DNA from 3 places in the Clostridium sp. HCS.1 genome. Region 2 is predicted to be linked to each of the others. Evidence: a T-box and tRNA genes for the amino acid it is inferred to sense, from the RefSeq annotation. Region 2 holds a T-box; the other regions hold tRNA genes.
What was found. A T-box is a leader RNA that pairs with one kind of tRNA and senses whether it is charged. The one in region 2 lies ahead of ACFYH6_RS10855 (valine--tRNA ligase), so its partner is inferred to be a tRNA-Val.
Positions count from the first base shown of each region.

Region 1: it encodes a tRNA-Val, which carries the amino acid that the T-box ahead of ACFYH6_RS10855 (valine--tRNA ligase) is inferred to sense. The anticodon was not compared.
Region 3: it encodes a tRNA-Val, which carries the amino acid that the T-box ahead of ACFYH6_RS10855 (valine--tRNA ligase) is inferred to sense. The anticodon was not compared.

Region 1 is NZ_CP170704.1:3,752,225-3,759,939, forward strand. Features, by position in the region: gene ACFYH6_RS18040 (DnaD domain protein) at 1-297, shown strand, start outside; gene ACFYH6_RS18045 (ATP-binding protein) at 290-1,267, shown strand; tRNA gene ACFYH6_RS18050 (tRNA-Thr) at 1,426-1,500, opposite strand; tRNA gene ACFYH6_RS18055 (tRNA-Asp) at 1,522-1,598, opposite strand; tRNA gene ACFYH6_RS18060 (tRNA-Val) at 1,605-1,680, opposite strand; tRNA gene ACFYH6_RS18065 (tRNA-Glu) at 1,685-1,759, opposite strand; tRNA gene ACFYH6_RS18070 (tRNA-Thr) at 1,769-1,843, opposite strand; tRNA gene ACFYH6_RS18075 (tRNA-Asp) at 1,866-1,942, opposite strand; tRNA gene ACFYH6_RS18080 (tRNA-Val) at 1,948-2,023, opposite strand; tRNA gene ACFYH6_RS18085 (tRNA-Glu) at 2,029-2,103, opposite strand; tRNA gene ACFYH6_RS18090 (tRNA-Asp) at 2,126-2,202, opposite strand; tRNA gene ACFYH6_RS18095 (tRNA-Val) at 2,209-2,284, opposite strand; tRNA gene ACFYH6_RS18100 (tRNA-Glu) at 2,289-2,363, opposite strand; gene ACFYH6_RS18105 (NAD(P)/FAD-dependent oxidoreductase) at 2,622-3,872, shown strand; gene ACFYH6_RS18110 (acyl-[acyl-carrier-protein] thioesterase) at 3,951-4,709, opposite strand; gene ACFYH6_RS18115 (hypothetical protein) at 4,811-5,695, opposite strand; gene ACFYH6_RS18120 (lmo0937 family membrane protein) at 5,894-6,043, opposite strand; gene ACFYH6_RS18125 (YtxH domain-containing protein) at 6,056-6,463, opposite strand; gene ACFYH6_RS18130 (adenylosuccinate synthase) at 6,745-7,715, opposite strand, start outside.
Region 2 is NZ_CP170704.1:2,273,452-2,281,166, reverse strand. Features, by position in the region: gene ACFYH6_RS10885 (M16 family metallopeptidase) at 1-454, shown strand, start outside; gene recX (recombination regulator RecX) at 468-1,103, shown strand; gene ACFYH6_RS10875 (transglutaminase-like domain-containing protein) at 1,125-2,195, shown strand; gene ACFYH6_RS10870 (tetratricopeptide repeat protein) at 2,253-2,609, opposite strand; gene ACFYH6_RS10865 (carbohydrate kinase family protein) at 2,835-3,779, shown strand; gene ACFYH6_RS10860 (CPC_1213 family protein) at 3,838-3,963, shown strand; T-box leader at 4,017-4,238, shown strand; gene ACFYH6_RS10855 (valine--tRNA ligase) at 4,315-6,957, shown strand; gene ACFYH6_RS10850 (IS3 family transposase) at 7,085-7,715, opposite strand, start outside.
Region 3 is NZ_CP170704.1:3,323,398-3,331,112, forward strand. Features, by position in the region: gene nagA (N-acetylglucosamine-6-phosphate deacetylase) at 1-879, shown strand, start outside; gene metK (methionine adenosyltransferase) at 1,034-2,209, opposite strand; SAM riboswitch class I at 2,308-2,413, opposite strand; tRNA gene ACFYH6_RS15900 (tRNA-Tyr) at 2,546-2,630, opposite strand; tRNA gene ACFYH6_RS15905 (tRNA-Thr) at 2,637-2,711, opposite strand; tRNA gene ACFYH6_RS15910 (tRNA-Val) at 2,717-2,792, opposite strand; tRNA gene ACFYH6_RS15915 (tRNA-Tyr) at 2,813-2,897, opposite strand; tRNA gene ACFYH6_RS15920 (tRNA-Thr) at 2,904-2,978, opposite strand; tRNA gene ACFYH6_RS15925 (tRNA-Tyr) at 2,997-3,081, opposite strand; gene ACFYH6_RS15930 (hypothetical protein) at 3,296-3,742, opposite strand; gene yyaC (spore protease YyaC) at 3,852-4,364, shown strand; gene mreB (rod shape-determining protein MreB) at 4,426-5,460, opposite strand; gene spoIIID (sporulation transcriptional regulator SpoIIID) at 5,614-5,868, opposite strand; gene ACFYH6_RS15950 (M23 family metallopeptidase) at 6,085-6,819, opposite strand; gene spoIID (stage II sporulation protein D) at 7,058-7,715, opposite strand, start outside.

The sequences.
Region 1 (7,715 bases), 1.5 Mb from region 2:
TATAATTACTCCTTAGATGTAATAAAAAAGGCTTGTGATATTTGCTTCCAGAGATTAAACAGAGCAGATTTTAAGTATATTGATGGAATCTTATCAAGTTGGAATAAAGATAATTTAAGAACATTACAAGATATTGAGAAAAAGGAAGCTACTTATAAAAATTCAGCTGCTAAAAAGGTTTATAATAATTCTAAGAATTCTACTAAGCCTAAATTAAGATTTGATAACTTTAAGGGAAGAGATTATGATTATGACGATTTAGAAAAGAAATTGTTAGGATGGGATACTGATGATTAAAGGATATGAAAAAGAGTTAGCTTTAATTTATGAAAAAATTAGAGCTGAAGAAGAAAAAAATTTAATAAAAAGGCGTAAAACTATTGAAGAACAGAATCCAGAAATACTAGAGTTAGATAACTTACTTCAAAAAAAATCCTTAGGTCTTTCATTATCAATTTTAAAAGGTATTGATGATGCTACATTAAATAAAATTAAAGATGAGATAACGGATCTAAGAGTTAAAAAAACTGAATCATTAGTAGAAAAAGGCTATGATGCTGATTACTTAAACTTACATTATAGATGTCCAAAATGTAAGGATGAAGGATATATAGGTATAAATAGATGTTCTTGTTATAGAAAAAAATTAGTTCAACTTTATTATAAAAACTCATCCTTAAAGGATACACTTTCAGTTAATAATTTTAATAACTTTAATTTATCCTTATTTTCTAGTCACAAGCTAAATGAAGATGATAGATTCTCTCCTAGAAAAAATATGGAGAATATACTTAGATTCATTAGGGAAGAGTATATTCCGAACTTTAACTCTACAAATGATAATCTATTATTTTATGGTGATTCAGGAACAGGAAAGACATTTTTAAGTTGTTGTATTGCAAAAGAACTTTTAGATGATGGATTCCTAGTTATTTATAGAACAGTTGATGAACTTATGGCAACCTTAAGAGAAATAAAATTTGAAAATAATTCTGAACTTGAAAATATATTAATAAACTGTGATTTATTAATTATAGATGACTTAGGCGCAGAACAAATAACAGATTTCACAACAACTGAATTTTTCAATTTATTAAATAAAAAATTACTTAGAAAAAAGAAAATGATTATATCAACAAACTTAAGCTTATCTGATATAAGAACAACCTATACTGAAAGAATTTCTTCAAGACTTTTAGGTAACTTTAAACTTTATAAGTTCTATACTGAAGATATAAGAATTCAGCTTAATCTAAAAAGAAGATAGGAAGAGAGAGAATCATTATATTCCGCGCTCCGTCGCAGGCTCCAAGTCGCCGTAACATAATGATTCTCTCTCTTTTAAACTGAATGAAATAATTCCTCTTTTTATTTAATTTCAGTATTCTTTACAAAATAAAAAAGCTTTAGAATATCTAAAGCTTTTGGAGCTGGCAATAGGAATCGAACCTACAACCTGCTGATTACAAGTCAGCTGCTCTACCGTTGAGCCATGCCAGCGTGTTTATCTTATGTTTGAATTGGCGACTCAGAAGGGGCTCGAACCCTCGACCTCCGGCGTGACAGGCCGGCACTCTAACCAACTGAGCTACTGAGCCATTATTTGGTGGAAACAACAGGGATCGAACCTGTGACCCTCTGCTTGTAAGGCAGATGCTCTCCCAGCTGAGCTATGCTTCCATAATGGTGACTCCTAGGGGAATCGAACCCCTGTTACCACCGTGAAAGGGTGGTGTCTTAACCGCTTGACCAAGGAGCCATATTAGATTGGAGCTGGCAATAGGAATCGAACCTACAACCTGCTGATTACAAGTCAGCTGCTCTACCGTTGAGCCATGCCAGCATATTTTATCTTAAGTTTAAAATGGCGACTCAGAAGGGGCTCGAACCCTCGACCTCCGGCGTGACAGGCCGGCACTCTAACCAACTGAGCTACTGAGCCATTATTGGTGGAAACAACAGGGATCGAACCTGTGACCCTCTGCTTGTAAGGCAGATGCTCTCCCAGCTGAGCTATGCTTCCATAAATGGTGACTCCTAGGGGAATCGAACCCCTGTTACCACCGTGAAAGGGTGGTGTCTTAACCGCTTGACCAAGGAGCCATATGCTTTTTAAAACTTAAAGTGGCGACTCAGAAGGGGCTCGAACCCTCGACCTCCGGCGTGACAGGCCGGCACTCTAACCAACTGAGCTACTGAGCCATTATTTGGTGGAAACAACAGGGATCGAACCTGTGACCCTCTGCTTGTAAGGCAGATGCTCTCCCAGCTGAGCTATGCTTCCATAATGGTGACTCCTAGGGGAATCGAACCCCTGTTACCACCGTGAAAGGGTGGTGTCTTGACCGCTTGACCAAGGAGCCATATAAGTTTTTTGTTTGTCGCACGTACTTGCCGTTCTGTCGGCGAGCACATTAACTATAATACATAAATTTTAATATAGTGTCAACACTTTTTCGCAACTTTTTTTTAATTTTTAAATTCATACTAATAAAACCGCTTAAAACCTAGAAATTTATTGCTGTTTATCTAAATTAAACTTCTTAATTATTCTTTATAAATATATTATAATTCTATTAGTATAATATTTAAATAAAATAAAATATATTAAGGAGTTTATTATGATTCATCATGATTTAATTATAATAGGTGGAGGCGCATCAGGATTAATGGCTGCAATTACAGCAAAAGATTTTGGTTTAGATGTAGCAATAATAGAAGGAACTGATAGGATTGGGAAAAAAATATTAACTACAGGAAATGGTCGTTGTAATATTTCTAATAGAACAATTTCATTTCCCTTCCTTTCATACCATAGTGAAAATTCAGGATTTTTTTCTAAAACTTTATCTAGCTTTGGAGTTAGTGATACAGAAAACTTCTTTTTATCTATTGGCCTTCCTATTGTAGAGTTAAAAAACGGAAAAATGTATCCTAAATCTCTTCAAGCCTCTTCAGTAGTGGATATATTAAGATTTGCAATTGAGGATAGAGATATACCTTTATACACAGATTGTAAAGTGAAAGATATCCACAAGGGAAAAGTTTTTAAATTATCCACAAGTAATGAAGATAAAAAGTTATTCACATGTAATAAATTAGTTTTAGCCTGTGGAGGAAAATCTGCTATTAAAACTGGCTCTGATGGTTCAGGATATAATTTATCTAAATCTCTAGGACATACAATTGTGAAAACTATTCCTGGCATAGTTCAGTTAAAATTAGATAATCCTTATTTAAAATCAATATCAGGAGTAAAATTTGATGGCTATGCTACCTTATTAGTAAATGGAGAAGCCATAAGAAAAGAATTTGGAGAAATACTATTTACAGACTACGGTATTTCTGGTCCTCCAATACTTCAATTATCTGGTCATGCATCAAAAGCCTTACTTAATAATAAAAATGTTGAAATATTAGTAGATATGCTCCCTAATGAAGATATTGGTGAAATAGAAAACTTTCTTGAAGGACATTTTGCTATGTTTTCACATAGACCAATTATAGATTCTCTTATAGGTGTAATTAATAAAAAATTAATCCCTACAGTACTAAAGTCTGCAAATATATCTAACCTTCATATGCCTTGCTATGAGCTAGATTGGAATGATAAGAAAAACATAATTAATATATTAAAGTCTTGGAAATTTAAATGTGTAGATACTAATGGCTTTAATCAAGCTCAAGTTACTATAGGTGGAATAAACACAAAGGAAATAAACTCCTCTACCCTTGAATCTAATTTAGTTAAAAATCTATATTTCTGTGGCGAAATTTTAGATGTGGATGGAGATTGCGGTGGATTTAATCTACAGTGGGCTTGGAGCTCTGGTTATATGGTAGCTAAAAGTATTGCATATAATAATAAGTAGAAACTTTAATATTTAATTAATAAAAAAATAAGGAAGCAGTTATTTTAGTAAATTGCTTCCTTATAATTATTATCTTATTTATTTGTGTTCTTCCCTCTTCCAACACCCTATTAATCTAGTTAATTCTTTTTTATCTAGAGTTTCTATCTTATGTATACTTATTAATGAGCCATCTTCTTGTTCTCTTATATCAGTATATACATTTACAACCTCTCCATATTTACATTCTTTTTCAAATGTAACCTTTATTTCATCTAAAGAATAATTATTTACTATATCTTCTGGCAAAGTTTCCATAGCCCAATCAATATACTTAGTATTATTAACATGTTGATTTGAATCTATATCAGTATATCTCACCTTGAAGCTATCTTCATATTTATATTCTTCAATTGCTTCAATTCTAGGTAATTTGAATTCCCCTTTCATATCACTTTCCACACCATATACTTCATATTGTGATTCTGGAATTCTTATCATTCTCCTCTTCTCTAAATTAATTAGTAAGAATATAGCGTTAGCAGTAACTATAACATTACCATGACTATCTTTTATTTCATAATTTCTTAGTGCATAGTATTTTTTAAATCCTACTGGTTCAGTTTTTACTTTTAATGTTTCTCCATACATAGGATCTCTAAATATTTTTACATGATAATTATAAAATACCCATGTCATATTATTTTCCATAAGTTCCTTCATTCCAGAACCAAGGCTCTCAGACTGCTTTGTTCCTATATCAGACAATATGTTTATTATAGTTGACATACTGCCTTTTAAATTCCTATCTACATCATAATAATGTAATTCATATTCTTTTTCATAAGCTTTCCCCATAAAACTACCTCCTGTTAATAAAGAGGCTGTTCCAACAGCCTCCATTTTACATTGTTTATAATTATTAGTTTTACCTTTCTCTACATTCCCTTTATTATAATTTAAATAATTGGATCTATAAACCCATTATCTGAATTATCATTTCCTCCAAAGCTATCTATATTAGGTTGATTTCTATCAAGAACAAATATACTGATATAGGCAGACATATATACTGATATTGCACATGACCCTACTGACATTATTATACTACCAAGGAATGGAATGAAATCAAGTATTCCTGATATTATTACTACACCAAATAAAATACCAGAGATTGCAGCTATTCTTCCAATAGTTGACCAAAAATAACCCTTTCTAAATAAAAGAAAAGTTTCTCTTATTGAATCCATAACATTTAAATCATTAATTAAAAATGTTGAATTAAATAATGTCATTGAAGGTGTTAAAATCAATAATATTCCAAAATATAAAGGAACTAAAATAATAAGTCCTATTCCTAATGTTAAAAGTGATAGGATTATAAATAAAATCCCAAGGCCAATAAGTCCTGCCATAATCATAAGCCAAACTAATAAATTTAGTCCTAAAGCTCTCCATTTTCTATCCCATACATAGCTTGTTGCTGATCTCCAACTAACTTCATTACCCTTATTTGCATCATCTGACATTTTAATTATTACTAAACTACCAAATAAAGATAATAAGCCTAAAACCAATGATAGTAATGTAATACCTGCTATTGTTCCTATTCCTATACCTGCAAACATTCTATCTAAAGCTGAGTTTGGATATGAATAAGAATAAAGTGATGAACCAATAAAGGCAGTAGCAAATACCGTATAAATTAATATTAATGGTACTATAATTGCTGGTGCCATAAAAATTCCTATAGCCTTAAGAAATTCTAAAAAATTATCTATACATAAGTTAAAGGCCCTAGATAAAATTTCCGTCACAAGTAAGTTATTTTTTCTTTCTTCCATAAAATCACCCCTATTTATTTATACTTTTATATTTATATTTTATCACAACATTTTACTATTTATAATTTATTTACAATAATTTTACTTATTTGGATAAATAACTATTAATTATATGAAAAAGAGGTTGCCTAAACAACCTCTTTTATATATATAGTTACTATTAATTTACTCTTTTCATTATTAAATACATAGTTTCTACTAATGTGCTCTTCTAGTTATTAAATCTGCGATAAATACTATTGCAGCTACAACAAGTAGGATATGTATTAATCCTCCACCTATTCTAAATAGTAGACCTAATAACCAAATCGCAACTACGATTCCACCTAACCATCTTAAAAATCCCATTATAACCGCCTCCTATTTCTTATTGATTTCATTTTTTATTTCTTTAGTGGTTTCTTTAGATATATCAGCAATTTCATCCTTGCCTTTGTTTACTTTTCTATCTAAGATTTCTCTTACATTTTCTTCTTTATCTTTAATATTTTCTAAACCTTCTTTTAAGCCAGATTTAATATCTTTTATATCTTCTTTCTTTTCATTAATTAAATCTTCTAGCTTTTCTTTTCCATCGTTTATATATTCAATATTTTTATCTTTTATTTTGCTGAATAATTTTTTTATTTGGTCTGATTTTGAGTTTATAGCAATTCCAGTCAATACACCAACAGTAGCGCCTAAAGTAACTGCCAAAGTTAACTCTTTTCTTCTACATTTTCTAGATTGTAATCTGTTATCTTTTATAAAGTTTCTTAACATAGACATAACTGCCACCCCTCATTCTTAATTTTTTTTGTATATTTTATACACAAATATGTTTAAATTAGATACCTATTTTCACTAAAATTTAATTTAAATATAGTAACTATTTACTATATGTTACCATAAAAGCTTTTATTAGTCAATAATCACTATCATTTAACCTTTTTTATTACCTATTTTAAACTGTGATTTATTAGTTTTGCTTAATCTTTATAAATAAAAAAAAGAGAAGTATTTTATAGATAAAATCTACTTTTATACAACTCTTTTCATTTAATTTATTATTAAAGTTCTTTTGTAACTCTTATTGTTTGATCTCTTCTAGGACCAACACCAATAATAGAAATTTTTGTTCCAGTAAGCTCTTCTATTCTAGCTAAGTACTTCTTCGCATTTTCTGGTAATTCTTCGTAGCTTCTTGCTTCAGCTACTTCTTCACCCCATCCATCAAATTCTTCATATATAGGTTCACATTTTGCTAAGTCATTTAAGCTTGCTGGGAAATAGTCTATAATTTTACCATCAAACTTGTATCCTACACAAATTTTTAATTTTTCAAGTCCTGCTAAAGTATCTATTTTAGTAACACATAGTGATGTTAATCCAGATACTCTTACTGTTGTTTTTAAAATAACAGCATCTAGCCATCCACATCTTCTTGATCTTCCTGTAGTCACTCCATACTCGTGTCCTTTTTCTCTAATCCATTCACCTATTTCATTATCTAATTCAGTAGGGAATGGTCCTTTACCAACTCTTGTAGTATAAGCTTTTGCTATACCCACTGCATTAGTAATCATAGTTGGTCCAATTCCTGATCCACTCGCTACACCACAAGCAGTTGTATTTGAAGATGTTACATATGGATATGTTCCATAGTCTATATCAAGAAGCATTCCTTGTGCTCCTTCAAATAATACAGTCTTATCATCTTTAATTTCATTATATAATCTTACAGAAGTATCTTGAACATAAGGTCTTAATCTTTCTGCAAGCTCTAAATATTCCTTTAATATTTCATCATAGTTTAGTGCTTCTCCACCAAGAACATTAACTATGTATTTGTTCTTAAATTCAATATTTTCTTTTAACTTTTCTTTAAAAACTTCTTCATCTATAAGATCACAAATTCTAATTCCAGCTCTTTCAAATTTATCAGTATAACAAGGTCCTATTCCTTTTCCTGTTGTTCCTATGTCATTTTTTCCTCTTGCTTTTTCTTTTAGCTTATCTAGCACCTTATGATATGGCATTA
Region 2 (7,715 bases):
AATACTGAACCATAGACTAGGAGAAAGCTCTAATTCTTTATTATTTAGAGAAGTTAGAGAAAAAAGAGGACTTGCTTATGACATATATACTAGTATAGATATGACAAATAATGTTAAGACTTTATATATCTATACTTCTGTTGGAGAAGAAGACCTAGAAGCAGCTAAAAAAGCTATTGATGAAACTATAGCATCAGTTAAAAGTGGTGATTTAGAAATTGGAGAAAAGGATTTAGAGCTTATGAAAAAGGTTCATAAGACAGCAGTTATTTCTACTTTAGAAGACCCTTCAGAGCTTTGTAACTATATGTTACATCAAGGCTTAGACGGGGAAGATTTTTATGAGTTCCTAGAAGATATGAAGAGATTAAATAGTTTAGATATAAATAAGATTCATAAAGTGGCAGAAGCAGTCTTAAATAATCCAACAATTCATATACTTAAATCTAATTAATATGGAGAAATTTATGAATGTAATTACAAAAATTGAAGTACAAAAGAGAAACAAAGATAGATCTAATATATATATTGATAATGATTATGCATTTTCAGTAAGCAATGAGTTAGTTTATAAAGAAGGACTTAAAGTAAATGAAAAAATAGATATAGATAGAATTAACATCATTGCAAAGGAAGATAATTATTTGAAGTGTAAAACTACAGCTTTAAGGATAGTTGAAAGATCATATAAAAGTGAAAAAGAGTTAATAGATAAGCTTACTTTAAAAGGTTATGATAATGAAGCTATAGATAAAACTATGAATGTATTAAAAGAATACAATTTTATAAATGATGAAAATTATGTTAAAATGTACATTAAAGATAAAGTTAAGCTAGTTGGTAAGAAAAAGATTAAATACGATTTAGCTAAAAAAGGAATTAGCGATAAAATAATAGATAATGAAATTTATAATATTGATAGCGAAGATGAAAGAAATACAGCCTATGATTTAGCAATGAAAAAATACAATACTATAGATAAGAGAGAATCAGATAAATTTAAGCTATCACAAAAATTATACAGATTTTTATTGTCTAAGGGATATGGCTACGATATAGTTTCGGGTGTTGTAAAGGAAATTACAAAGGTAGACGATAACTAATATTTTAAAGGAGATGCATTAATGATTGCATATTTGCCACATATTATATGTGCCTTATTAATGATTTTTTCAATAAAAGATAGTATTCAAGGATCACTAGAAGATGAAAGCGCTAAATATTCACTAAATAGGTTAATATACTATTTTTCAATATTTATAACTTTTTTTCTTATGCTTTTAAATTTAGAAAAGATATATTTAATTATTTTGCAGTTTATTAGCAATAATCCTAATTTAATTATTTTTAATAATAATATTTTTAAAGCATTAATTTTAGGAATAGTTTTTCTTTTAATACAATCAATAATATATTGGATATTAAAGGCTTTAAATGAACCTCTAACAAAGGCATATAGTATATTATTAAGCAGAGGTAAGTTTAGGATAGTTTTATTTTCTACAATTTTTGGACTTCTAAAGGGTTTAGTAGTTATACTAATAATGTTTATGGGTATAATTGCATATAATACTACCTTTGGGAAAGAATTAAAAATAAACTTTTTCAATAGTATAAATGGCTATAGCAAGCTAGAAAGTATAGTTGCAGTAAACAAGCCTATTTTACCTTACAATGATTTTAAAGAATATTTACCTTCAAATGCTAATGTAATTATATACTATAATGGTGTTACTTTAGAAGAAGGAATAAAGTCATTGCCAGAGATAGATAATAAAGCAAAAGAAATAGTAAGCAATGCAAAAACAGATAGAGCAAAAGCACAAAGATTATATGCTTGGATTGGCTCTAATATAAGATATGATTATAATAAAGCTGAAAAGGCACTAAGTCCAGAAGGAGTTTCTAATAGTGGTTCAATTGAAGCTTGGAATAGTAGAAGTGGAATATGTTTTGATTATGCTTGCCTTTATGTTTCAATGTCTAGGGCAGTAGGATTAAAAACTAGAATAATTACAGGTGAGGCTTATGATGGTGAAAATTATGGACCTCATGCATGGAATCAAGTTTACTTAGAAGATGAAGGTAAATGGATTAATGTAGATCCAACTTTCTACTTATCAGGTAATTACTTTGATAGTGTCGATTTTCATAAGGATCACTTAAATTCAGAAATTGCTGGAGAATGGATGTAGTAAAAAAATTATATATAAATTTTAGAATTAAAGAAAAAGTCCTATTACCGAAAAAGGTTATAGGGCTTTTTTACTTTTAGAAAGTATTAACTTAATTGCTTTTTCACAATCTGTATCAGATGAATCTAAGGACCAAGCCATATTAAAATAAATTAAGGCCTTTTTAACATCTTCTTTCATTGCATAACAATAAGCTAAATTAAAATAATATTTACTTTCTTGTTGCATGGTTAAAGCTTTTTTTATCATTTCCATTGCTTTATCGAATTCTTTTAATTTTATAAAGCATACTCCACAATTATAATAAGAACATGCTATGTTTTCATTGTTTTCAATTGATAACTTATATAAATCTATAGCTTTTTCATAATCTTTAAGATTATAATATTTATTTCCTTCGTTGAATGATTGCATAGATACCTCCTGGATAGACTTTCTATTAATATAATTATTTCCTAATTAATTAATTATTATTCAATATATGAATTTTTAATATTCTGTGACAATAAATAATGTATACATAATTTACATAATACAATTCGACAAAGTTTTTCAAAAATTACTTTATTTTTTTACAGTTCTTTAATATAATGTACTTATGTTTTTTTAGAAAGGACAATATAGATCAGGAGAGATGGTATGTGTAAGAATAATCCTTATATTTTAGTATTAGGGGCATCAATAGTAGATATTATAGGTTTTAGTAGAAAGAAGTATTACCAAAGGGATTCAATACCTGGACAAATAAAGATTTCTTTAGGTGGAGTATGTAGAAACATTGCTGAAAATTTAGCAAGAGTTAATGTTAATACAGAGTTCATTTCTATTTTAGGTGGTGATGATCAAGGAAAGAATATATTAAATAACTCTATTAAGATAGGGTATAATATGAGCAATTCTTTGATTTTAGAAGATGAATATACTCCTACATACATGGCAGTTTTAAATGAAGATGGGGAAATGGAATCTGCTATAGTAGATATGGAGTGTTTAAATAAAATGGACTCCTCATTTATAGATTCAAAAGCAAGTATTATAGAAAATGCAGAATATGTTATTTTAGATGCTGATAATCCAGAACTTCTAGAATACATTTTAACTAAGTTTCAAGGAAAAACTAAATTTATTTTAGATCCTGTTTCTGCAACAAAAGCAAAAAAAGTAGAACATTTAATTAAATATTTTCATACTATAAAGCCAAATAGGTTAGAAACAGAACTTTTATGCGGATATAAAATAGAAAATGATGATGATTTAATTAAAGCTGCTAATTATTTTAGATCTTTAGGAGTAGAAAATGTATTTATTAGCTTAGATGCCGATGGAATATATTACAAAAACTCAACAGAAGAAGGAAAAATAAAAACTACTGCAGTTGAAGTTAAAAATGTAACAGGAGCTGGAGATTCATTTGTAGCAGGTGTTGGATATGGATATATGAATAATTTATCAATTAAAGATACTGTAAAATATGCCATTGCAATGTCTATAGTTACAATTACTCATGAAGAAACTATAAATCCAAGTATGAGTGAAGAGTTTATAAATGAGTTTATTAAAGATATGGAGTGGATTGAAGGCTAAGTACATAAAATACATTTCTTTTACATAAGCTAATGATACAAGCTTGGAGGTGAAAGAAATGAGTAAAAAGAGTAAAAATAGTCACAAAAAGAATATAAATCATAATCCACAAGTAGAAAGTGTAAAGGCAGCCTTTGGAGAACCGAAGGCTAAGGAACATAATCCAAAGGATTTTATAATTTAACATTATTGACAAAAATAATAATATATTATAAGATAGCTATACAAAATCATATATTAAAAGCAATGAGAAAGAGGAGTAAGGAATACTGTATATAAAGAGAATGAAGGTCACTGGCTGAAAGCCTTCTATATTAAAGTACCCTGAAGGTAGCTTTTGAGCATCTTTACTGAAACTAAGTAAGTAAAGGCGGCTGGTCTTAGTCGTTAATAAATAAAGAGCTTAATATATTTATTATATTAAGAATAAAGGTGGTACCGCGAGTCTTCGTCCTTTTATGACGAAGGCTCTTTTTATTTTATACAAATTTAATTGAAACTATCACTAGTTGATTAAATAAAGGAGGAAAATTATATGTCAGAAAAGAAAAACTTAGCGACAACTTATAGTCCCAAGGATTTTGAAGAAAGAATCTATAAAAATTGGGAAGAAAAAAAATATTTTACACCAATAATTGATAAAAGTAAGAAGCCTTTTTCAATAGTTATGCCACCACCAAATATAACTGGTAAGCTTCACTTAGGTCATGCTCTTGATAATACTCTTCAAGATATGCTTATAAGATTTAAGAGAATGCAAGGATATTGTACTTTATGGCTTCCAGGACAAGACCATGCTTCAATTGCTACTGAAGTAAAGGTTGAAAATGAGCTTTTAAAAGAAGGTTTAGTAAAAAAAGAAATGGGAAGAGAAGCTTTCCTAGAAAAAGTTTGGGAATGGGCAGATGAATATAGGGGTACTATAAGAAATCAGCTTAAGAAAATGGGAGTTTCTTGTGATTTCTCAAGAGAAGCTTTCACTATGGATGAAAACTTAAATAAAGCTGTTAGAACTGTTTTTGTTAAGTTATATAATGAGGGATTAATTTATCAAGGAAATAGAATAACAAACTGGTGTCCAAAGTGTACAACAGCACTTTCAGATGCAGAAATAGAATATGAAGAAAAAGAAGGTTTCTTCTGGCATATAAATTACCCATTAGCTGATGGAAGTGGATATTTAGAAATAGCAACTACAAGACCAGAAACATTACTTGGTGATACTGCAGTTGCTGTAAATCCAAATGATGATAGATTCAAAGCTTTAGTAGGAAAGATGATAAAGTTACCTTTAACAGATAGAGAAATTCCTATAGTTGCTGATGATTATGTTGATATGGAGTTTGGAACAGGTGCTGTTAAGATTACACCAGCTCATGACCCTAACGATTTCCAAGTTGGACTTAGACATAACTTGCCTCAAATTAGAGTTATGGATGACCATGGAATAATTAATGAACTTGGTGGAAAATATCAAGGCTTAGATAGATATGAAGCAAGAAAGCAAATGGTTAAAGATCTAGAAGACTTAGGCTTATTAGTAAAGGTTAAGCCTCATAATCATAATGTAGGTACTCATGATAGATGTGGTACTGTTATAGAGCCTATTATATCTAAACAATGGTATGTTAAGATGGAATCTTTAGCTAAACCAGCTATAGAAGCAGTAAGAAATAATGAAACTAAATTTGTTCCTGAAAGATTTGATAAGATTTACTTTAACTGGATGGAAAATATCCAAGACTGGTGTATTTCAAGACAATTATGGTGGGGACATAGAATTCCAGTTTGGTACTGTAATGATTGTAGAGAAATTATAGTTGAAGTTGATGCACCAGAAACTTGTCCTAAGTGTGGATCTAAACACTTACATCAAGATGAAGATGTTTTAGATACTTGGTTCTCATCAGCATTATGGCCTTTCTCAACTTTAGGTTGGCCAAATAAAACAGAGGATTTAGAATACTTCTATCCAACAAATGTTTTAGTTACTGGATATGATATTATTTTCTTCTGGGTTGCAAGAATGATATTCTCAGGAATACACAATATGGATAAGACTCCATTTGATACAGTTTTAATTCATGGTATTATAAGAGATTCAGAAGGAAGAAAAATGAGTAAATCTCTAGGTAATGGTGTGGATCCATTAGAAGTTATTGATGAATATGGTGCTGATGCCTTAAGATTTATGTTAGTTACAGGTAATGCACCAGGAAATGATATAAGATATATTCCAGAAAGAGTTGAAGCAGCTAGAAACTTTGCAAATAAAATGTGGAATGCTTCTAGATTTGTTATGATGAATCTTGATAAAGAAGTTATGGAAAAGTATGCTGATTGCAAGGAATATAGTTTAGCTGATAAATGGATTCTTTCAAGAATGAATACTTTAGTTAGTGAAGTAACTGAAAACATGGAAAAATATGAACTAGGAATTGCTCTTCAAAAAGTATATGACTTTATGTGGACTGAATTCTGTGACTGGTATATAGAATTAGTTAAGGGTGTATTATACAGTGAAGACGAAAAAGCAAAGGGAATAGTATATAATGTTTTAAATGAAGTATTACAAACAGGACTTAAGTTATTACATCCAGTAATGCCATTTATAACTGAAGAAATTTATACTACACTTACTGATGGAGATTCAATAGTTGTTTCAAATTGGCCAGAATACAATGAAGCTTTAAGAAATGAAAAAGCTGAGAAGGATATGGACTTTATAATTGAAGCAATTAAAGGCTTAAGAAATGTAAGAGCAGAAATGAATGTTCCACCATCAAGAAAGGCAAAGGTTATAGCTCATACTACAAGTGAAGCAAAAGAAGCCTTTGAAGCAGGAGTTAATTATATTGAAAAATTAGCATCTGCATCAGAAGTAGTATTTATAGCTGATAAAAATGAAGTTCCAGAAAATGCAGTTTCTTTAGTTGTTAAAGGTGGAGAATTATTTATGCCTTTACTTGACTTAGTAGATAAGGAAAAGGAACTTGAAAGATTAAATAAAGAAAAGAAAAAGCTAGAAGGTGAAGTAGAAAGAATTGATAAAAAGCTTTCTAACCAAGGTTTTGTAGCTAAAGCACCACAAGCGGTAATAGATGGGGAAAAAGAAAAGAGAGAAAAGTATCAAGAAATGCTAAATGCCGTTTTAGTTAGAATAGAAGCACTTAATTAATGAAAAATTAAAAATGAATAATGAAGAATTAAGGAAGTAATTTGTTCCAAATTACTGAGATTAGATTTATTAGAAAACTCCCGTTTTAAACTTGGCCCTGTCAAGTAGACAATAGGAAAAAGACTCTTTATGCGGCATGAGACTTATATTGAATAGGACTCATGCCATATTTTAGTTGTATTCGTTCATTGTTATAAAACCAAATATATTCATTGATTTCATTTATTATATTTTCCGCTCCTTGTGTTTTACTTAAGTATATTAATTCTGATTTTAAATGACCGAAGAATATTTCAATAGGAGCATTATCCCAACAGTTTCCACGACGAGACATGGACTGAGTAATACAATGCCTTTTTAAATCATCGCAATAAGCTTTTCTTGTATATTGAAATCCTTGATCTGTATGCAATATACATCCTTCTTTCAATTGTAGATCATATAGCTGCTCTAATGTATCATTAACTAGTTTTACATCATTTCGAGTACTCATGTTATAAGCAATAATTTGATTATTATATAAATCTTTTACTGCACTTAAATATAAAAATCGACGACTAGATTTATCTAGAGGAATATATGTTATATCCATGCATAACTTCGTTAACGGTCTAATTGCTGCAAAGTCTCTATTCAATATATTCTTCGCTACTGATGCAGGTTTAAACTTATGCTTATATACTTTTTTACGTATAACAGCTTTTATATTCATTTCATTCATTAGTCTATATACACGCTTATGATTGATTTCAATTCCT
Region 3 (7,715 bases), 1.0 Mb from region 2:
ACATCCTTTACTCCAACTACTATGACTGTTGCTGTAGAAGATATTAGAAAGTCAATGAATGTAATAAAAGAAGCAAAGGAAAAAGGAACTGATGGAGCTATAGTATTAGGTGCTCATTTAGAAGGTCCATTTATTAGCCCAAAGGCTATAGGAGCCCAAAATCCTAATTACTTAATTCCACCAACATTAGAAAATTATAATGCAATGGTTGGAGATGCTGAAGATGCTGTAGTATCAATTACAATTGCACCAGAAATACCAGGTGCAAAAGAGTTAATTAAAGAATTATCTCAAAGAGGAGTAGTTTGTTCTATAGGGCATACTAAAGCTACTTATAACGAAGCTATGGAAGGAATAAAGTGTGGATGTGGTCACTCAACTCATCTTTTTAATGCTATGACACCTTTCGCTCATAGAGAACCTGGAGTTGTAGGAGCTATATTTGATAGTGATATAACAACAGAAACTATTTCAGATGGAATCCATGTGTCTTATCCATCACTTAGAATAGCTTACAAACAAAAAACTTCAGACAAAGTTCTTTTAGTTACAGATGCTATGATGGCTTGTGCAATGCCTGATGGAATGTATGCTTTAGGTGGTCAAGATGTTGTGGTTAAAGATGGTGCAGCAAGATTATTAAGCGGAAGCCTAGCAGGCTCAATTCTTACATTAGACAAGGCTGTTAAGAATGTATATAAAAACGTTGGTATGCCTCTATATGAAGCTGTAAAAATGGCTAGCTACAATCCTGCAAAACATTGTAAAGTTTCAGATAGAAAAGGTCTTATTAAAGAAGGATATGACGCTGATTTATTATTATTTGACGAAGATATCAACATTAAAAATGTAGTTGTTGGTGGAAAAGTTATAGTATAAAAAATTATTTAGATATATTTTTATAAATTCTAAAGAATAAAAACAAGGAGATAAATATTATAATAATTACTTTAGCAAAGGCTAGAGAACTTAAAATATAATATTTATCTCCTTTTTAATTAAAGTTTATAAACTCTTTATTAAGCTTAAAATTTTACATATATTTTTTTATTTCTTCTACTTTATTAAGGTTTTCCCATGGTAAATCTAAATCAATTCTACCAAAGTGTCCATAAGCAGCTGTTTGCTTATATATAGGTCTTCTTAGCTCTAAATCTCTAATTATAGCACCTGGTCTTAAATCAAATACCTTTTCTACTATAGCTACTATTTCTTCTTCAGATTTTTTGCCTGTACCAAAAGTTTCAATTTCTATTGATACCGGCTTAGCAACTCCAATAGCATAAGCTAATTGAATTTCTAATTTATCAGCAATTCCTGCTGCAACTAAATTTTTAGCTACCCATCTTGCTGCATAAGCTGCTGATCTGTCAACTTTAGTTGGATCTTTACCTGAAAAAGCACCGCCACCGTGTCTTCCATATCCACCATAAGTATCAACAATTATTTTTCTTCCTGTTAAACCACTATCTCCTTGTGGTCCTCCAACAACAAATCTACCTGTTGGATTTATATAATATTTTGTTTTATCATCTAATAATTCAGCTGGAACTACAGCTTTTATTACATGCTCCATTAAGTCATTTCTAATTTGCTCTTGAGTAACTTCTTCGCTGTGTTGTGTTGATATTACAATGGCGTCTATTCTTATTACTTTATTATCATCATATTCAACAGTAACTTGAGTTTTTCCGTCTGGTCTTAAATATGATAAAGTACCATCTTTTCTAACTTCAGATAATCTTCTTGATAACCTGTGAGCCATAGCTATTGGTAATGGCATAAATTCTTCTGTTTCATTAGTTGCAAAACCAAACATCATACCTTGGTCTCCAGCTCCAACAGCTTCTACTTCATCCTTTTCTCCTGCCCTAAATTCTAAGGCTTCATTAACACCCATTGCTATATCTCCTGATTGCTCATCAATAGATGTTAAAACTGAACATGTATCACAGTCAAATCCATATTTAGCTCTATCATATCCAATTTCTCTTACAGTTTCTCTTACTAGCTTTGGAATATCAACATAGCAATTAGTTGATATTTCTCCCATAACTAAAACCATTCCTGTAGTAACAGCTGTTTCACAGGCTACTCTTGCCATAGGATCTTGTGCTAAGATGCTATCTAAAACAGCATCGGATATTTGGTCACAAATTTTATCTGGATGTCCTTCTGTAACTGACTCTGATGTAAATAATCTTCTCATATTAATATCTCCTTTCATATTTTGATATTAATTCTAAAAATTTAGCTATATAATAAAAAAATCTCTTCGATAAGAAGAGATGTTAAAAATCATAACTTTTCTTATCTTGCAAATCAAATTGCTGGAATTGGCACCACACTCAAATACATGAAGTAGGTTGCCGGGTTTCATAGGGCCCTATCCCTCCACCTCTCTTGATAAGAACTAATATCAAATTTTACTTTTCAGATTATATCACTCTTACTATGAATAGTCAATATTTTCTGTAAAACATTTATTTTCTTATAATTTTTATTTATAAGCAAAAAAAGACAAGGTATACTAACATTGTCTTTGTGGTGGGGGAGGACGGATTCGAACCATCGAAACGAAACGTAACAGATTTACAGTCTGCCCCCTTTGGCCACTCGGGAACTCCCCCTTATTATGGAGCTGGCAATAGGAATCGAACCTACAACCTGCTGATTACAAGTCAGCTGCTCTACCGTTGAGCCATGCCAGCATATATGGTGGAAACAACAGGGATCGAACCTGTGACCCTCTGCTTGTAAGGCAGATGCTCTCCCAGCTGAGCTATGCTTCCATATAAAAATTAAATTAAAATGGTGGGGGAGGACGGATTCGAACCATCGAAACGAAACGTAACAGATTTACAGTCTGCCCCCTTTGGCCACTCGGGAACTCCCCCATTTTATGGAGCTGGCAATAGGAATCGAACCTACAACCTGCTGATTACAAGTCAGCTGCTCTACCGTTGAGCCATGCCAGCATATTCAAATAAATTTAATGGTGGGGGAGGACGGATTCGAACCATCGAAACGAAACGTAACAGATTTACAGTCTGCCCCCTTTGGCCACTCGGGAACTCCCCCATAAAATTTATTTAATTAATTTCAGTCATTTGATTTTACTCGCTCGACTGACAATGACTAGTATATATTTATTATTTATTAATTTCAAGTGTAATATTTGTTCATTAAACGAAATTATAACTATTTTATTCTATTTTTCTTTCATTTTCTCCTATTTAATGCTAATATCTTTTTAAAATTATATTTTTAGCATTTTTATTTATTAAATTTAAATTTAGTCCAAAATACTGGAATTTATAGAGTTTTCTAATATATTTTTAAATATTTCATAGTCAGATGTAGGCATTCTTTTTTTAGCTAATTCTACACCTTTATTAATTTTTTCATTATTATCTTTATCTGAAAAATAGTTGTTAATTTTAATAAAATCTAAAACTGATAATTTTTTCATAATTACATTTAACTTTTCTTTTCTATCATTATCTAAATAATTAAATAAACTATTTGAAAAATTACTTTCCTTTAATAAAATAGTTTCTGTTTCTATTGAATTATTCTCTAAACTTTCCTTTGTATTCATATCATATTCATTTGTATCTTGGCTTAAAATATTATTACTTAAAACTTCTTCACTTTTTAACGGCTCCCAAATAAGTAAAAAATAAATAGGTATACTTGCACCTAATATAATAGTAAATATGTATAGTATTAATTTTTTCATATAATTCACCACCTTCATTTAATTACTCTCCTATTTATATTTTTTTATACATTTAATTATATTTTTATTATCTTAAACATATATTGGTATAATCGGGGGGTGAATTCTAGTGAAGCATAAAGTACATTATGATGATCATAATTCCTTCATTGAGATTGCTAATAAAATAAAAAAATATATGAATGAAAATACAGTAATAATTTGTGTAGGTACAGATAAATGCATTGGTGATTCCCTTGGTCCACTAGTAGGTAGCATTTTAATAGAAAAGAACTTCCTATTACCAGTTTTCGGAACACTACAATCTCCTATTCATGCTTTAAATATTGAAGAAAAATTAAATTATATTAATAAACTTCATCCAAACTCACTAATTATCGGAATAGATGCTTGCCTAGGAGAAGAAAATTCTATAGGTGAAATTCATATTCGTGATTATCCAATTCACCCAGGAAAGGGAGTTGGAAAATCACTACCAGAGGTTGGGGATATTTCAATAATAGGTATCGTAGATTCTAGTGACAGTGCTGCATTTTTTACTAGTAGAAGCATTAGATTATATTTAATCATGGAAATGGCTAAAGTAATATCAAATGCTATTATATCATCTTACTCTCTATAGAATTTAATATAAATAAAAAGGGAGCTCTTTAAGCTCCTTTTAAATTATGTAGAAATTACATTTATTCAATTAAACTGATTTCTTCATCATTTATATTAATATCTAACTTATCTAAATATCCTAAAACCTTACCTGTTCCTTCTGCCACTGCTTCAACAGAATTATTTGCAATTTCAACATTTACGCCAGTTTCAAGTTCTATTAATTTATCCAATCCGAATAATAAAGAACCCCCACCAGTCATTAAAATTCCTCTTTCAATTATATCAGAAGCAAGTTCAGGCGGTGTTTTTTCCAATACTGATTTAACACTCTCTACAATTAATGATACAGATTCCTTTAATGCTTCATTAATTTCATTAGATGTAATAGAAATTTCATCTGGTAATCCTGTGATTAAATTTCTACCTTTCATAGTTGTAGTTAATTTCCTTGAATCCTTTAATGCCGAACCAACAGTAACTTTTAATTCTTCTGCTGTTTTTTCACCTATCATTATCTTGTACTTATTTCTAACATATTTAATTATAGCTTCATCAAAAGAATCTCCAGCTACTTTAATAGATGCCCTTACAACTATTCCACCTAAGGATATTACAGCGATATCAGTAGTTCCTCCACCGATATCTACTACCATAGACCCATTAGGCTTAGTTATATCTAAACCTGCTCCAATAGCTGCTGCTAGTGGTTCTTCAATTAAATTAACCTTTTTTGCTCCTGAATTTCTTGCAGCATCAATTACTGCTCTTTTTTCCACTTCAGTTGCTTGAGATGGAACACATACTATTACCTTAGGAGCTGTAATCTTACTCTTTCCGTAAGCCTTTTTTATAAATTCCTTTAACATCTTTTCTGTTATTTCATAATCTGATATAACACCATCTTTTAATGGTCTTACTGCTACTATATTTCCAGGCGTTCTTCCTATCATTTTTCTTGCTTCTTCGCCAACAGCAAGTACTTTATTGTTATTTCTATTTATAGCTACTACTGATGGTTCTTTAAGTATTACACCTTTCCCCTCAGCATAAACTAAAACTGTAGCTGTTCCTAAGTCGATCCCTAGATTACCCCTATTCTTCCAAAACCACATTCCTGTTCACTCCTAATCTCAAACTATATAATTTTAATAAAACAATATCTTATACATAAAAATTTACAATATTTGCCCTATTTCTAATTATATATGGAATATGGTAAACCTTCAATATTTTTATATTCTTAATAAATAATTATTTACCTATCTCTATTGTCCAGAAGTTTTGTACTTAATTTTAGTAGCATTTCCACCTCTAATATGTCTTTCTGCTTTATTTAATTCTAATATTGAATGTGTTTCCTTGGCTATTGTTGGATTTATCTTAGGTAATCTTTCTGTCATATCTTTATGAATTGTACTTTTACTTACTCCAAATACTTTTGCAGTTTTTCTAATTGTATCTTTTGATTCTATAATATATTTTGCAACTTCTAAAACTCTCTCTTCTATATAATCCTTCAAAAATATTACCTCCCTTTATAATAAAATTTATTCATATACTTTAATATTTACTGTTAATACAAAACCAATAATGAAAATGTAAAATTGAGGTAGAAACTCTTTAATGAGTTCTAAAATGAATATACCTTTTTCAAGCTTATATAAATTACATCAACAATTTTACATTTTTCATTCTACATTTTTTAATTTTGAACTATTTACAATAATTTCATTTAATTATTCTTCATTAAATGTAAAATAAGTTGTTGGATCTAAATCTTTACCATCTGAATCTTGAACTTGTATATTTAAATGTTCTCCAAACTCTGTGTTAGTAAATATTTTTGAACTACTTCCAACAGTTCCTATAACTGTTTCTTCTGTAACTCTATCACCAACATTTACCCTAATATCATTTGATAAATTAGTATACTTTGTATACAAACCATTTGGGTGAGCGATAACTATATAATTACCATCATCTACTTTGGTTGATATCTCTTTTACTTCACCAACAGCAGCTGCCATAACTTCGGTTCCTAAAGCAGCACTTATATTTATTCCTCTAATGTTTCTACTTGTTCCATCAGACATAGCTTGAGGCTTTGGATATGTATATCCTCTTGATATTACCCCTTCTATAGGATTTGAAAATACAACTTGAGTATTTGTTCCTGATGAAACATCAACACCTTCTTCATTAGAAGCTATATCTTCTTCATCTTGAGTTAACTCACCATCACCATTACCTTCAACTCTTTCAGCATTTTGCTTTTTCACTTCAGAAGTTTCTTTATCATCAACATTTAAAGTAAATTCATTTTGTGCTTTATTGCTTTCTTCTAATGACTTATTTCTTCTAGTTGTCACTACAGCAACAGTAGCAATTACGCATAAACAAAGAAATAATACTAAATAAAAGCCCTCCTTTCTGAAAAAGTCTTTTACCTTATCTTTTTTGTTATTATTCATATCAACACCTCCTTTTTGTATTCTTGCCTGTTATAGTAAATTAATACAAATTAAAGTATATTTGTTTACATCAAATTTCTACAATTATCAACATTTAGCTTGTATTTACATTTGTAACAATAGCCATTTTTATAACTTTTAATACATAAAACTTCATAAAAAGAAGACTATCTAAATACCTGATTTATATATCAGTTATTTAGATAGTCTTCTTTTATTAATATTTTATTGTTATATATTATTCCTTAAATACTAAATTAGTTATATCTACTCCTGTATAATAGTGAGTTAATATTTCTTTATAATTAGATCCATTGTTAGCCATAACATTGGCTCCCCACTGGCTCATTCCTACTCCATGACCGTATCCTTTGCATTTAAAAATTATCTCATTTTCATTTATAGTATATTGAAAATTAGTTGATGTTAATCCTAAAGTTAATCTAAAATCTAATCCTTTAGCTTTAATTTTCCCTATTCTTAATTCTTTAATACCTCCAGCCTCACTTCTACTTAATACTTCAATATTATCTTTTAAGTTTTCGGAAGTAATACTGGCATCTGGATATTTATCATTAATTTTATTTACAAATTCAGTTATGCTAAAAGGAAATTCACTTTCAAATTTTGGCGCTATTTCCTCACCTTTACTTTCTGTAGATACTAAATAAGGAACTGAACTAGAAAATACATCTACTGCATTCTCTGTCATTCCAGAACTTGTAGAAAAGAATTGAGGATATAAAACTAATTCATTATTATATGATAATACCATTCCCTTAGTATCATCAACAGCATTAGAAATTTTACTCCAATATTCCTCTGCATTACTTCCCCATTTTTCAAATCTTTCATTCTTGCTTATATATACTTGACAGTGAGTTGTGTCACATACA